3 regions of the Pseudoduganella sp. R-43 genome follow, and region 3 is predicted to be linked to each of the others. Evidence: predicted binding sites of a transcription regulator. Region 3 holds the regulator's gene; each other region holds the start of a gene.
The links. The regulator sigma-54, encoded in region 3, starts transcription at its own class of promoters, with help from an activator protein. The targets are predictions, from matches to a motif close to TGGCANGNAANCTGCTTT.

Region 1 (4,194 bases), 1.9 Mb from region 3:
GGCAGCGCATATATCAATTCCACGCACTGGGCGCGCGAACACTATCCGCGCATGACGCAATGGCTGCGCGAGCGCGGCTTTATCACACACTAGAGGAGTATTGAATGGTCAAGGCGATACGCATGTTCCGCACCGGCGGGCCGGAAGTGATGGAATACGTCGATGTCGAAACAGGGGCGCCCGGCCCCGGCGAAGCGACGGTGCGGCACGAGGCGATCGGCCTTAACTTTATCGATGTGTACTTCCGCACCGGCCTGTATCCGCAGCCGCTGCCGGGCGGGCTCGGACAGGAAGGCGCCGGCGTGGTGGAGGCGGTGGGCGAGGGCGTAAGCCATGTGCGTGTGGGCGACCGGGTGGCCTATGCCGGCCGTCCGAATGGCGCCTACGCGCAGGCGCGCAATATGCCCGCCAGCCTGCTGGTGAAGCTGCCCGATTCTATCGGCAGCGATACCGCGGCGGCCATGATGCTGCAAGGGATGACGGTGCAATACCTGTTCCACAGCGCGGCGCCGCTCAAGGCGGGCGACACGATTCTGTTCCATGCGGCGGCCGGAGGCGTGGGCCTGATCGCTTGCCAGTGGGCGCGTGCCTTGGGGGTGAACCTGATCGGCACCGCCGGTTCGGACGAAAAGGTGGCGCTGGCGCTGCAACATGGCGCCGCCCACGCAATCAACTACAACACGGAAAATTTCACTGAGCGGGTGCGCGAGATCACCGGCGGCAAAGGCGTCTCCACGGTGTTCGATTCGATCGGCAAGGACACCTTTATCGGTTCGCTCGATTGCCTGCGCCCGCGCGGCATGATGGTCAGTTTCGGCAATGCCTCCGGTCCGGTGGCGAACTTTTCGCTGGGCGAACTGGCTTCGCGCGGCTCGCTGTTCCTGACCCGTCCTGCGCTGGGCAACTACACGGCGACGCGCGCCGACCTCGAGGCTTGCGCGCAGTCGTTGTTCGACGTGGTGGCGCGCGGCGACGTGAAGATCGAAATCAAGCAGCGGTATAATCTGGCGGATGTGGGGCAGGCGCATCGCGATCTTGAGGCGCGCCGCACCACGGGCTCCACCATCCTCCTGCCTTGATTTCACTATGACAGACCAGAACCGCCCAGCCGACGATGACGACGGTACCCCGAAATTTGGACGCCTGCTGATCGTCCTGCTGAGTGCCGTAGCCTTGATCGGTCTCATCACGTTTGCCAGCGAAGCCTATTACCGCTGAACTTCAAATACTTGATGTCGAATTTCTTTACACTAAGGAACTTTGCCATTCACATAATTGGCATTACCATGGAGTAATTGCCATTGCGGTCAATAGTTTACTGATGAGTTATTGAGTTTGGCATAATTCTTGCTTGCGTTCCGCCGGGACATTTGAATTTCAAGGAAGAATTATGAAGAACGCAATGTTGGGCAAAGTATTGCAAAGTTTCACGGCCGTGGCGGCCTTGCTGCTGGTGGCGGCCGCCCACGCCGGCCCGGTCAACCTGGTACAAAACGGCGGCTTTGAACTGACTTCCAATGGCAATGGCCAGGTGGACTTCAATACCTCCGTGTCTGGCTGGTCTGCGCCCGGCGGATACAATTTTGTCTTTGCTTCCGGAACCGCAGACACCACCGGTGCCGTGTCCTGGTTCGGTGGCCAGAACGACGTTCCCCTGAAATTGTGGGGCGCCAATAACGGCGGCGCCAACGCGCTGGCAAGCAGCGCCAACGGCGGCAACTTCATCGCCGCCGACGGCGCCTACGGCGTGGTCGCCATCCAGCAGGCGATCAGCGACCTGGAAATCGGCACCACGTATATGCTGCGGTTCGAATGGGCGGCTGCCCAGCAGTGGGGCTTCTTTGGCGAGACCAGCGAAAAATGGAGCGTGAGCATCGACGGCAACACCTTCGAAACCGCCACCTACAACAACCAGAGCCAGGCATCGAGCGGCTGGATGCAGGAGGCGTTCACGTTTACCGCCAAGTCCAGCGGCAGCTTGCTGTCCTTCCTGGCCGCCGGAACGCCGGAAGGCCACCCGCCGTTTTCCCTGCTTGACGGCGTTTCCCTGTTTGCCATCGACACGCCGGACAACGGTACCCCGCCTGCCGAAGTGCCGGAGCCTGCCAGCCTGCTGGTCATGCTGACCGGACTCGGACTGCTGGCACTGGCGCTGCGCCGTCGTCGCCAGCCTTGAGCTGAAGCCCTGCCGTGACAGCCTTGGCTGAACAGGTCCTGCGGCTGGCAGTGTGGCTGTGCGTGCTGTGCGCCATCTTTCTGCCGCTGGAACGCTATCTCGCCGTGCGCCAGGCGCAGCCCGGCGAGCGCCAGCGCTGGCCGGACCTGTTCTATTATTTTGCCAACAGCCTGCTGCCGATGCTGGTGCTGGCGGTGCCGCTGGCGCTCGTTGCGCAATTGTCGCGCGCACTGGTACCAGTCGCGGTGCCGGAGACGCTGGCGGCTTTGCCGCTCGCGCTGCGCCTGCCGCTGGCACTGCTGGTCGGTGACGTCGGGGCCTACTGGTCGCACCGCCTGGCCCACCGCTGGCCGCTGCTGTGGCGCTTTCACGCGGTGCACCATAGCGCTGCCCACGTCTACTTCCTGACCAATACGCGCGCGCATCCGGTCGATTTGCTGTTCACGCGGCTGTGCAGCCTGCTGCCCCTCTACGTGCTCGGCCTGGCAGGCCCAGACGCGGCAGCCAGCGCGACGCCGGTCGCGGTAATCCTGGTTGGCAGCGTGTGGGGCTTTTTCATCCATTCGAATATCCGGGTGCGCCTAGGGCCGCTGGAGTGGCTGCTGTCGAGTCCGGCCTTCCACCATTGGCACCATACGCGCCATAACCATGTCGACCGCAATTTTGCCGCCATGCTGCCGCTGCTGGACCGGGTATTCGGCACCCACTACCTTCCGGGCCACTGGCCGGCGGAATATGGTAGCGATACCGCCGTTTCCAGCCAGCTAGGCGGGCAACTCGCCGCACCGTTTTCGCCGGCCATGCCGGCCGTCACGTCAGACCGAACTGAAAGTTGATTTGTCAAAATGCCTTACCAAGAAATTCCACCGAACTGGCGCAGGCTGAATCGATGACCGGGCGCCGTCGCTTAACCCTGCAAGTCCTTGGGCTGTTTGCCGGCTGGTGGCTGTCGTTGGCGCTGGTCCTGGCTGCTCCCGCGCCTGCGTTGCCTGCGTCAGCGGCGGCCGCGCCAGGCTTCAGCCTTGATCCCTCTTCAGCCTTGCATAAAAAAGCCGAGAACAATAACTGGCTCGGCATCCATGACCAGGTCCAGTCGCGCCACCAGCAACTGCTGACCTCGCGCACGCTGACCATCATGCTTTACCTGCTGTGGGCTGTGATTGCGCTGGTGCTGGTGTACACCGTGCGGCACTATTACTTCACTTTCAACCGGCTGTACGGCGCCCAGCGCCATCCCTACCTGGATGTCGACAGCGGCAACTGGCCGAGCGTGACGGTGCTGGTGGCTGCGCATAACGAACAGGCCGTGATTGCCGATTCGCTGCGCGCCCTGCTGGAAGTAGACTACCCGCGCGATCGCCTGCGCATCATGCCGGTCAACGATCGCTCGACCGACGACACGCGCCGCATCATCGACGAGATCTGCGCCGCACATCCGGGCCGCATCACGCCGTTCCACCGCGGCGGAGGCAAGCCGGGCAAGGCGGCCGCGCTGAAGGATGCGACTGCACAGGTTAACAGCGACATCCTGATCGTGTTCGATGCCGACTATGTGCCGGGACGCGGCCTGTTGCGCCAGCTGGTGGCGCCATTCTTCGACCCGGAGGTTGGCGCCGTAATGGGCAGGGTAGTGCCGCTGAACACCGGCAGCAACCTGCTGACCCGCCTGCTGGACATGGAGCGCTCCGGTGGCTATCAGGTCGACCAGCAGGCGCGCATGAACCTGTCGCTGGTGCCGCAATACGGCGGCACGGTCGGCGGCGTGCGGCGCATCGCGCTAGAAGCAATCGGCGGCTGGCGCGAAGACGCGCTGGCCGAAGACACCGACCTGACATATCGCTTGCTGCTAAGCGGCTGGAAAACCGCCTACCAGAACCGCTCCGAGTGCTACGAGGAAGTGCCGGAAACCTGGCCGGTACGGGTGCGCCAGATCATGCGCTGGTCGAAAGGCCACAACCAGGCTGCTTTCCGCTATGCGGGCGCACTGCTGGCCAGCGACAAGGTAGCGCTACGCGAAA
Region 2 (4,194 bases), 830 kb from region 3:
CTTCAACGCCTGGTACGGCGAGCCTGAGCTGACGCAGAGTACCTTCTTCGCCAACGCCGGCTACAACCTGGCAGGCGGCGTCAAGCTGTATGGCTGGACCAGCTACCAGGACCGCGATGCGCGTTCGGGCGGCTTCTTCCGCCGCGCCCAGCAGGACAACAATACGATCGAGATTTATCCAAATGGCTTCCTGCCGATCATCGCGCCGGCAGTATCGGACTTCAGTGCCGCCTTCGGCGCCACCTGGACCGCCGGCGAGTGGGACATGGATGCATCCGTGACTTACGGCGACAACCGGATGGACTTCACCATCGAGAACACGCTGAACCGTTCCCTTGGCCCGTCCTCCAAGACTGTCTTCGATGCAGGCGGTTTCAAATACGACCAGCTCACCTTGAACCTGTCTGGCGTGCGGCAGTACGAAGTAGGCCTGTCGTCGCCGCTCAACGTGGCCGTTGGCGCGGAAGCGCGTCGCGAAGGCTACGCACTGCATGCTGGCGAGCCTGACTCCTGGCGTAACGGTGGAGTGACGCTGCCGCCGCTGCCGCCGCCGGCGGCGCAAACGCCACGGCCTACGGCTTCCGGTTCGCAGGTCTTCCCAGGCTTCCGTCCGAGTGATGAATCGGATGCCAACCGCAAGGCCTACTCGGTATATGTCGACGTGGAAGCGAACCTGACGCAGAACCTGTTGGCATCGGCCGCAGTGCGCGGCGAGCATTACACGGACTTCGGCAACAACTGGTCGGGCAAGCTGGCGGCCCGCTACAACTTCTCGCCATCGTTTGCGCTGCGCGGTTCGGCGCAAAATGGTTTCCGCGCACCGTCGCCGCAGCAGCAGTTCTTTACCTCCACGGCGACCAACTTCGTTGGCGGCGTGCCATACGACATCACCACCTTCAAGCCTAGTGATCCGGCTGCAGTGGCGCTGGGCGCCAAGCCGCTCGATGCCGAAAAGTCGACCAACTTCTCGCTGGGCGCGGTCGGCAAGATGGGCAAGGCCAGCCTGACGGTGGATGCGTTCCAGATCAAGATCCGTGACCGCATCGTGTTGTCTGAGAACCTGCTGCAGGACAATGTGCGGAACTACCTGACATCGCTGGGCTTCATCGGCATCGGCGGCGGGCGCTTCTTCATCAACGGCGTGAACACGACGACGCGCGGCGTGGACGTGGTGGCCAACTATCCATGGAATGCAGGCAACGTGGGCAAGTTCGACTTCACTCTGGCGGGCAATTACACCAAGACCGAAGTGACCAAGGTGCCGGTGACTGCGCAATTGGCCGCGCTGAATCCTGCGCCCCCGCTGTTCGACCGCGTGAACGTGCTGACCTTTGAACATGGCACGCCGCAGACCAAGTTCACGGCCAGCGTGAACCATACGCTGGGCAACTGGAGTGGCACCTTCCGCGCCACGCGCTACGGCAAGGTGTTGCAACCGGATGCGAATCCGGCACGCGATCACTGGATGACGCCGAAGACTTTGGTTGACGTGGAAGGGCGCTACAAGATCACGCAGCGCCTGACTGCAGCGCTGGGTGCGGAGAACCTGTTCGACCAGTATCCGGATCCGTATCCAGCGTTGTTGAATGGCACCGGCAATGCGCCATATTCCAATTACTCGCCGTTTGGCCGCTCGGGGCGCTTTGTCTATGCACGTTTGAACTACGCGCTTTAACCCAGAAGCCGCGGATCGGATAGGCGGCAGTTACACCGGAGAGATGATGGGCATCGGCGATATTGAACTATCCCGATGCCCATTTAATTCTTACGCGCCCGCCCAGGGCAGGCCTGCCTTGCACCAGCCGCCCACGTTCTTGCGGTGGCCTTCGGCATCCTTGTCGCCTTCGAAGCCTTCCAGGATGTCGTAGCACTGGGTGTAGCCGGCCTCGGTCGCCGCCTTGGCCGCATGGCGCGAACGCACGCCAGAACGGCACAGGAACACAATCACTGTGTCCTTGCCAGGCACCGCCGCCGCCAACTGGCCCAGGAAGTCAGGATTGGGCGTCCCGCCCGGATAGACGTTCCACTGCGCCGCATGATGCTGCTCGGCCGGAATCGCCACGCGCCCCACCCAATCGCGCTCGGCATTGGTCCGCACATCGACCAGGCGCACATGCGGATCGCATTTCAGCAGCTCGTATGCCTCATGCGGGGTCACCGCACCGGCATAGGGCAGGGAAGTGTCGCGTTTGCGTGCACGGTCGAGGATTTCGGCGGTGGAACTCATGGTTTTTCCTTTATGATGACTGCACCACAACGATGCATTTGCTTCAATTGGTGCAAATATGCACCACGGTGGTGCGATAATCGGCAGATGCACCCGCATGGTGCGCCTTTTGCGTGTTGGTAGCATGGAATTGGCTGGCATGATATCTGCTTAATGTACCACCAGCGTTCGCCGCACCCAAGTGGTCGCGGCAGTTTTTTCACTTAGGAGATATGTAATGGCACTGACCGCCGCAGACGTTCTGAAGATGGTACAAGAGCACGAAGTCAAGTTCGTGGACTTCCGTTTCGCCGATACCCGTGGCAAGGAACAGCACGTAACCGTGCCTGTGTCCCATTTCGACATCGACAAATTTGAATCGGGCCACGCTTTCGACGGTTCTTCCATCGCCGGCTGGAAAGGCATTGAAGCTTCCGACATGATCCTGCTGCCGGATCCTGCGACCGCCAACATCGACCCATTCTTCGAAGAAACCACCCTGTTCATGCAGTGCGACGTGATCGAACCGTCGGACGGCAAAGGTTACGACCGCGACCCGCGCTCCATCGCCAAGCGCGCTGAAGCCTACCTGAAATCCTCCGGCCTGGGCGACACCGCCTACTTCGGCCCAGAGCCAGAATTCTTCATCTTCGACTCCGTGAAGTGGAAGATCGACATGTCCGGCGCCATGGTCAAGATCGACTCCGACGAAGCTTCGTGGTCGACCGACAAGGACATCGACGGCGGCAACTCCGGCCACCGTCCAACCGTGAAGGGCGGCTACTTCCCAGTGCCTCCAGTCGACTCCTTCCAGGACATGCGCTCCGAAATGTGCCTGATCCTGGAATCGATGGGCATCCCGGTCGAAGTGCACCACCACGAAGTGGCTGGCGCCGGCCAAAACGAAATCGGCACCAAGTTCTCGACCCTGGTCGAGCGCGCCGACTGGACCCAGAACCTGAAATACGTGGTGTGGAACGTTGCCCACTCCTATGGCAAGACCGCTACCTTCATGCCTAAGCCAGTGGTTGGCGACAACGGCTCCGGCATGCACGTGCACCAGTCGATCTGGAAAGACGGCAAGAACCTGTTCGCCGGCGACGGCTATGCCGGCCTGTCCGACTTCGCGCTGTACTACATCGGCGGCATCATCAAGCACGCCAAGGCACTGAACGCGATCACCAACCCAGGCACCAACTCGTACAAGCGCCTGGTGCCAGGCTACGAAGCTCCAGTGAAACTGGCTTACTCCGCACGCAACCGTTCGGCTTCGATCCGTATTCCACACGTGGCCAATCCAAAAGGCCGCCGCATCGAAACCCGCTTCCCGGACCCGCTGGCCAACCCATACCTGTGCTTCGCTGCACTGATGATGGCCGGCCTGGACGGCGTGCAAAACAAGATCCACCCAGGCGAAGCAGCGTCCAAAGACCTGTACCACCTGCCACCGGAAGAAGATGCACTGATCCCAACCGTCTGCGCATCCCTGGAAGAAGCCCTGGATCACCTGAACAAGGACCGTGAGTTCCTGACCCGCGGCGGCGTGTTCACCGATTCGATGATCGATGCCTACATCGAACTGAAGATGACCGAAGTGACCCGCATGCGCCAGACCACTCACCCGGTCGAGTTCGACATGTACTACTCCCTGTAATCAGGGGACGATTGCCGGAATTAACCGGCAGTCAACAAAAGCGCGAGGCCAGCAGCTTGCTTTCCTCGCGTTTTTTTTCGGATGTTGTATAGTCGGGGCATGAACACTCGCACTCTCGTATTACATGGGCTGGCGTTGCTGGCCGTGAGTGGCGCAGCGCAGGCGCAGCAAATTTTTCTCTGCGTGGATGCCGATGGCCGCAAGGAACTGACCGATACCCGCAAGGGGAAGAACTGCAAGACGCTGGACCTGCCGGGCGCCACCATTCCCGCGCCGGGCGGCGCGCGCCGCGGCTCGACGCCGTCCGCACCTGCCGTAGCGCCAGCCAACTTCC
Region 3 (4,194 bases):
AGCGACGCCGACGGAGAAGAAGTAAGCATGCAAGCAAATAACTGCGCCAGCACGCTGGTCGTGCGCGGCCTCCAGAAAACCTATGGCAAGCGCCAGGTGGTGCACGACGTTTCGCTGCAAGTCGATTGCGGTGAAGTGGTCGGCCTGCTCGGTCCCAACGGTGCCGGCAAGACTACCTCTTTCTACATGATCGTCGGCCTGGTGGCTTCCGATGCAGGCACCATCGATATCGGCGGCACCGACGTGTCGAGCCTGCCGATCCACAAGCGCGCCACGCTGGGCCTGTCCTACCTGCCGCAGGAAGCTTCGGTGTTCCGCAAGCTGACGGTGGAAGAAAACATTCGTGCCGTACTGGAACTGCAGAAGGTGGACGGCAAGCCTCTGCCCAAGGCGGAAATCAACCAGCGCCTGGAATCGCTGCTGGCCGACTTGCAAATCGAGAAGCTGCGCGAGAACCCGGCCCTGTCGCTGTCGGGTGGCGAACGCCGCCGCGTGGAAATTGCGCGCGCCCTGGCCACCAACCCGCGCTTCGTGCTGCTGGACGAACCGTTTGCCGGCGTGGATCCGATCGCCGTGATCGAAATCCAACGTATTGTGCGTTTCCTGAAGGAGCGCAATATCGGTGTGCTGATCACCGACCATAATGTGCGTGAGACCCTCGGCATTTGCGACCGCGCCTACATCATCAACCAGGGCGCCGTGCTGGCCTCGGGCCGCCCGGACGACATCATTGCCAACGAATCCGTTCGCCGCGTCTACCTCGGCGAACACTTCCGCATGTAAACGAAGGCCATGAAACAAACACTGCAACTGCGAACCTCGCAACACCTGGCGCTGACGCCGCAGCTGCAACAATCCATCCGCCTGCTGCAGCTGTCCACGCTGGAGCTGCACCAGGAGTTGGAACAGCTGCTTGGCGACAATCCCATGCTGGAGCGCCTTGACGACCCGCTCGACCACTCGGTACGGCTGCTGGCCGATGGCGCCATCAGCCAGGGCAACGGCAATGGCGCCGAAGCTCCCGCCACGCCTTCGGCTGAAGGCCCGCAAGGCGAGGGCGGCGAAGCCCCGGCCGCTGCCGGCGAAAGCGATACCTATGAAGGCGGCGACCATGAAGCCGGCAACGGCAGCGACGACGCCGACTGGAGCGCCAGCGCCGGCAGCAAATCCGCCGACGACGAAGACAGCCGCCCGCAACTGGAAGCGTCCGGCTGCACGCTGCGCGAACACCTGCTCGAGCAGATGCGCGTCACCGTGCAGGAGCCGCGCGACCGCGCGCTGATGGAACTGATCATCGATGCGCTGGACGAGAACGGCTACCTGGAAGAGCCGCTGGAAGAAATCCACGAGCGCCTGCCGCCCGAGCTGGAAATCGAACTGGACGACCTGCGCTGCAGCCTGGTGCTGCTGCAAAGCTTCGATCCGCCCGGCGTCGCCGCACGCAATGCCTCCGAATGCCTGGCGCTGCAGATCAGGCGCATGCCCGGCGTGCCGCTGGTGACGCGCCGCATGGCGCTGACCATCGTCGAGAAGCACCTGGCCTGGTTCGCCCAGCGCGAGTTCACCAAGCTGAAGAAAGCGCTCGACTGCGACGATGAAGACTTGCGCGAAGCACAGTGCGTGATCCGCCAGTGCAACCCGCATCCGGGCGCCGAATTTGCGTCAGGCGAGTCAGACTACGTGGTGCCGGACGTGATCGTGAAAAAGGGCCGCGGCGGCTGGATCGTCACCCTGAACAACGACGTGGTGCCGCGCCTGCGGGTGAACGCGCTGTATGCCAACTTGCTCAAGCAAGGCAAGAGCGAGTCGCAGATGAATGGCCAGCTGCAGGAGGCCAAGTGGTTGATCAAGAATATGCGCCAGCGCTTCGACACGATCCTGCGCGTCGCGGAAGCGATAGTAGAAAGACAAAAGAACTTTTTCAGTCATGGCGCAGTGGCCATGAGACCCCTTGTGTTGCGTGAAATTGCTGATACACTGGGACTACACGAGAGCACTATTTCTCGCGTAACAACTCAAAAATATATGCTCACCCCGCATGGCATGTTTGAGTTGAAATATTTCTTTGGTAGCCACGTCGCGACCGAAGCCGGGGGGGAGGCTTCCTCGACTGCGATACGGGCACTGATCGTGCAATTGACAGGAGCAGAAGACCCGAAAAATCCTTTATCCGACAGTAAGATTGCGGACATGCTGGGTGAACAAGGCATGGTGATTGCGCGACGGACTGTTGCCAAATATCGAGAAGCGTTGAAGATCCCTCCAGTTAGCCTCCGCAAATCGTTGTAGTGCAGTGCATGGGTTCCTCTGTGCGTTTCGGCGTGCACGAACTCGAGAGCGACATCATCTTTAGGAGTGTGTATGAATCTCACCATCAGTGGACATCATGTCGAAGTGACCCCAGCCATTCGCGAGTACGTGCAGAACAAGCTGGAACGAGTCAAGCGCCATTTCGATCAAGTAATCGATATTGCTGTCATCCTGACTGTAGATAACCTCACCGAGAAAGAGAAACGCCAGAAAGCCGAAATCAACCTGCGCATGTCTGGCAAAACTGTTTACGTCGAAAGCCTGTCGCAAGACCTTTACGCCGCCATCGATACCCTGATTGATAAACTGGATCGCCAGGTCATGAAATACAAGGACCGTGTGCAGAACCACAGTCATGCGGCCATCAAGCATTTCCCGGATACGTATGAGGCACCACCCACCGCCATGTAAAGGACTGGCCGTGCAGCACACCAAAGGGCGCAATTGGCGCCCTTTTTTGCGACCAGTGTGCGTTAGAATATTTGCATGAGCGAACACGTACACACCCAACTCTCCAACGGTACCGGCTTCATCACGCTGGACCGCCCCAAGACCCTCAATTCACTGTCCCTCGACATGGTGCGCGCGATGACGCAGGCGCTGCTGGCATGGCGCGACGATGCGTCGGTGGCGGCGGTCGTGGTGCGCAGCAGCAGCGAACGCGCGCTGTGCGCAGGCGGCGATATCCGCTTCTTCCACGACGTCGGCCGCGGCAATACGCAAGGCGGCAGCGCGCTGCTGGAAGACTTCTTCACCGAAGAATATGCGCTGAACCATTTAATCCATTTCTACCCCAAGCCTTATGTGGCGCTGATGGATGGCGTGGTGATGGGCGGCGGCATGGGCATCGCGCAGGGCGGGCCGGAGCGCGGCGTGCGCATCGTCACGGGCCGTACCAGGATGGCGATGCCCGAGGTGAACATCGGCCTGTTTCCCGACGTGGGCGGCAGCCACTTCCTGTCGCATGCGCCGGGCCAGCTTGGCATGTGGCTCGGCCTCACCGGGCTGACGGTCGGCGCCGCGGATGCGCTCTACCTCGACCTGGCTGACTACTTCGTGCCGGAAACTGAACTGGCCGGACTGGCCAAGCTGTTCGAGTCGACGCCCGGCAAATCGTTGCGCGATGCTGTCGCGGTCTTTGCCGGCCCGCACAACGCCTTCGCCGGCGACAGCGAACTGGAAGCGCAGCGCGCCCTGATCGATCAGCATTTCTCGGCGGGCTCGGTACCCGCCATCATGGATTCGCTGCGAGGCGACAGCACGCCTTTCGCGCAGAAATCGCTGAAGGCAATGGAATTGCGCTCGCCGCTGATGATGAGCGTGACCCACGAGCTGCTGAAGCGCGGCGCGTCGCTGGGCGTGTCCGACTGCTTGCGCATGGAGCGCAACCTGGTGCGCCGCAACTTCGAACACGGCGAGATTTTCGAGGGCGTACGCGCCCTGGTGATCGACAAGGACAACCAGCCGCAGTGGAATCCTGCAACGCTGGCCGAAGTGACGCCCGCCATGGTGGAGCGCTTCTTCGAACCATGCTGGCCGGCCTGGGCGCACCCCTTGCGCCACCTCGCATGAGGGATCTGGACCGGATCGACCGGGGCATCCTGAATATCCTGCAAGAAGATGCCAGCACGCCGTTGCGCGAGATCGCGGAGCGCGTGCATTCGTCGGTCGCGACCTGCCAGCGCCGCATCGAAAGGCTGCGCAACGACGGCGTGCTGGTCAAGGCTGTCGCGCTGGTTGACCGCGCGCTCGCCGGGCGGCCGCTGACGGTATTCGTGTCGGTCGAACTGGAGAAGCAGAATACCGACATCCTCAAGCAGTTCGAACACCGCATGCGTTCCGAGCCCGAGGTGATGTCCTGCTACGAAGTGGCCGGCGAGTTTG

Region 1: ACN9M3_RS26565 (PEP-CTERM sorting domain-containing protein) is a predicted target of sigma-54. The motif match lies at 1,337-1,354, and genes of this name have one in related genera.
Region 2: glnA (type I glutamate--ammonia ligase) is a predicted target of sigma-54. The motif match lies at 2,363-2,380, and genes of this name have one in related genera.

Annotation. Positions count from the first base shown of each region.
Region 1 covers NZ_CP183988.1:5,826,230-5,830,423, reverse strand. The annotation lists gene ACN9M3_RS26580 (alpha/beta hydrolase family protein) at 1-93, shown strand, start outside; gene ACN9M3_RS26575 (quinone oxidoreductase family protein) at 105-1,079, shown strand; gene ACN9M3_RS26570 (hypothetical protein) at 1,087-1,218, shown strand; gene ACN9M3_RS26565 (PEP-CTERM sorting domain-containing protein) at 1,391-2,176, shown strand; gene ACN9M3_RS26560 (sterol desaturase family protein) at 2,191-3,012, shown strand; gene ACN9M3_RS26555 (glycosyltransferase) at 3,312-4,194, shown strand, end outside.
Region 2 covers NZ_CP183988.1:1,784,089-1,788,282, forward strand. The annotation lists gene ACN9M3_RS08360 (TonB-dependent receptor plug domain-containing protein) at 1-1,675, shown strand, start outside; gene ACN9M3_RS08365 (rhodanese-like domain-containing protein) at 1,766-2,227, opposite strand; gene glnA (type I glutamate--ammonia ligase) at 2,445-3,860, shown strand; gene ACN9M3_RS08375 (DUF4124 domain-containing protein) at 3,960-4,194, shown strand, end outside.
Region 3 covers NZ_CP183988.1:955,788-959,981, forward strand. The annotation lists gene lptA (lipopolysaccharide transport periplasmic protein LptA) at 1-25, shown strand, start outside; gene lptB (LPS export ABC transporter ATP-binding protein) at 28-783, shown strand; gene ACN9M3_RS04480 (RNA polymerase factor sigma-54) at 793-2,289, shown strand; gene hpf (ribosome hibernation-promoting factor, HPF/YfiA family) at 2,362-2,721, shown strand; gene ACN9M3_RS04490 (enoyl-CoA hydratase/isomerase family protein) at 2,797-3,882, shown strand; gene ACN9M3_RS04495 (Lrp/AsnC family transcriptional regulator) at 3,879-4,194, shown strand, end outside.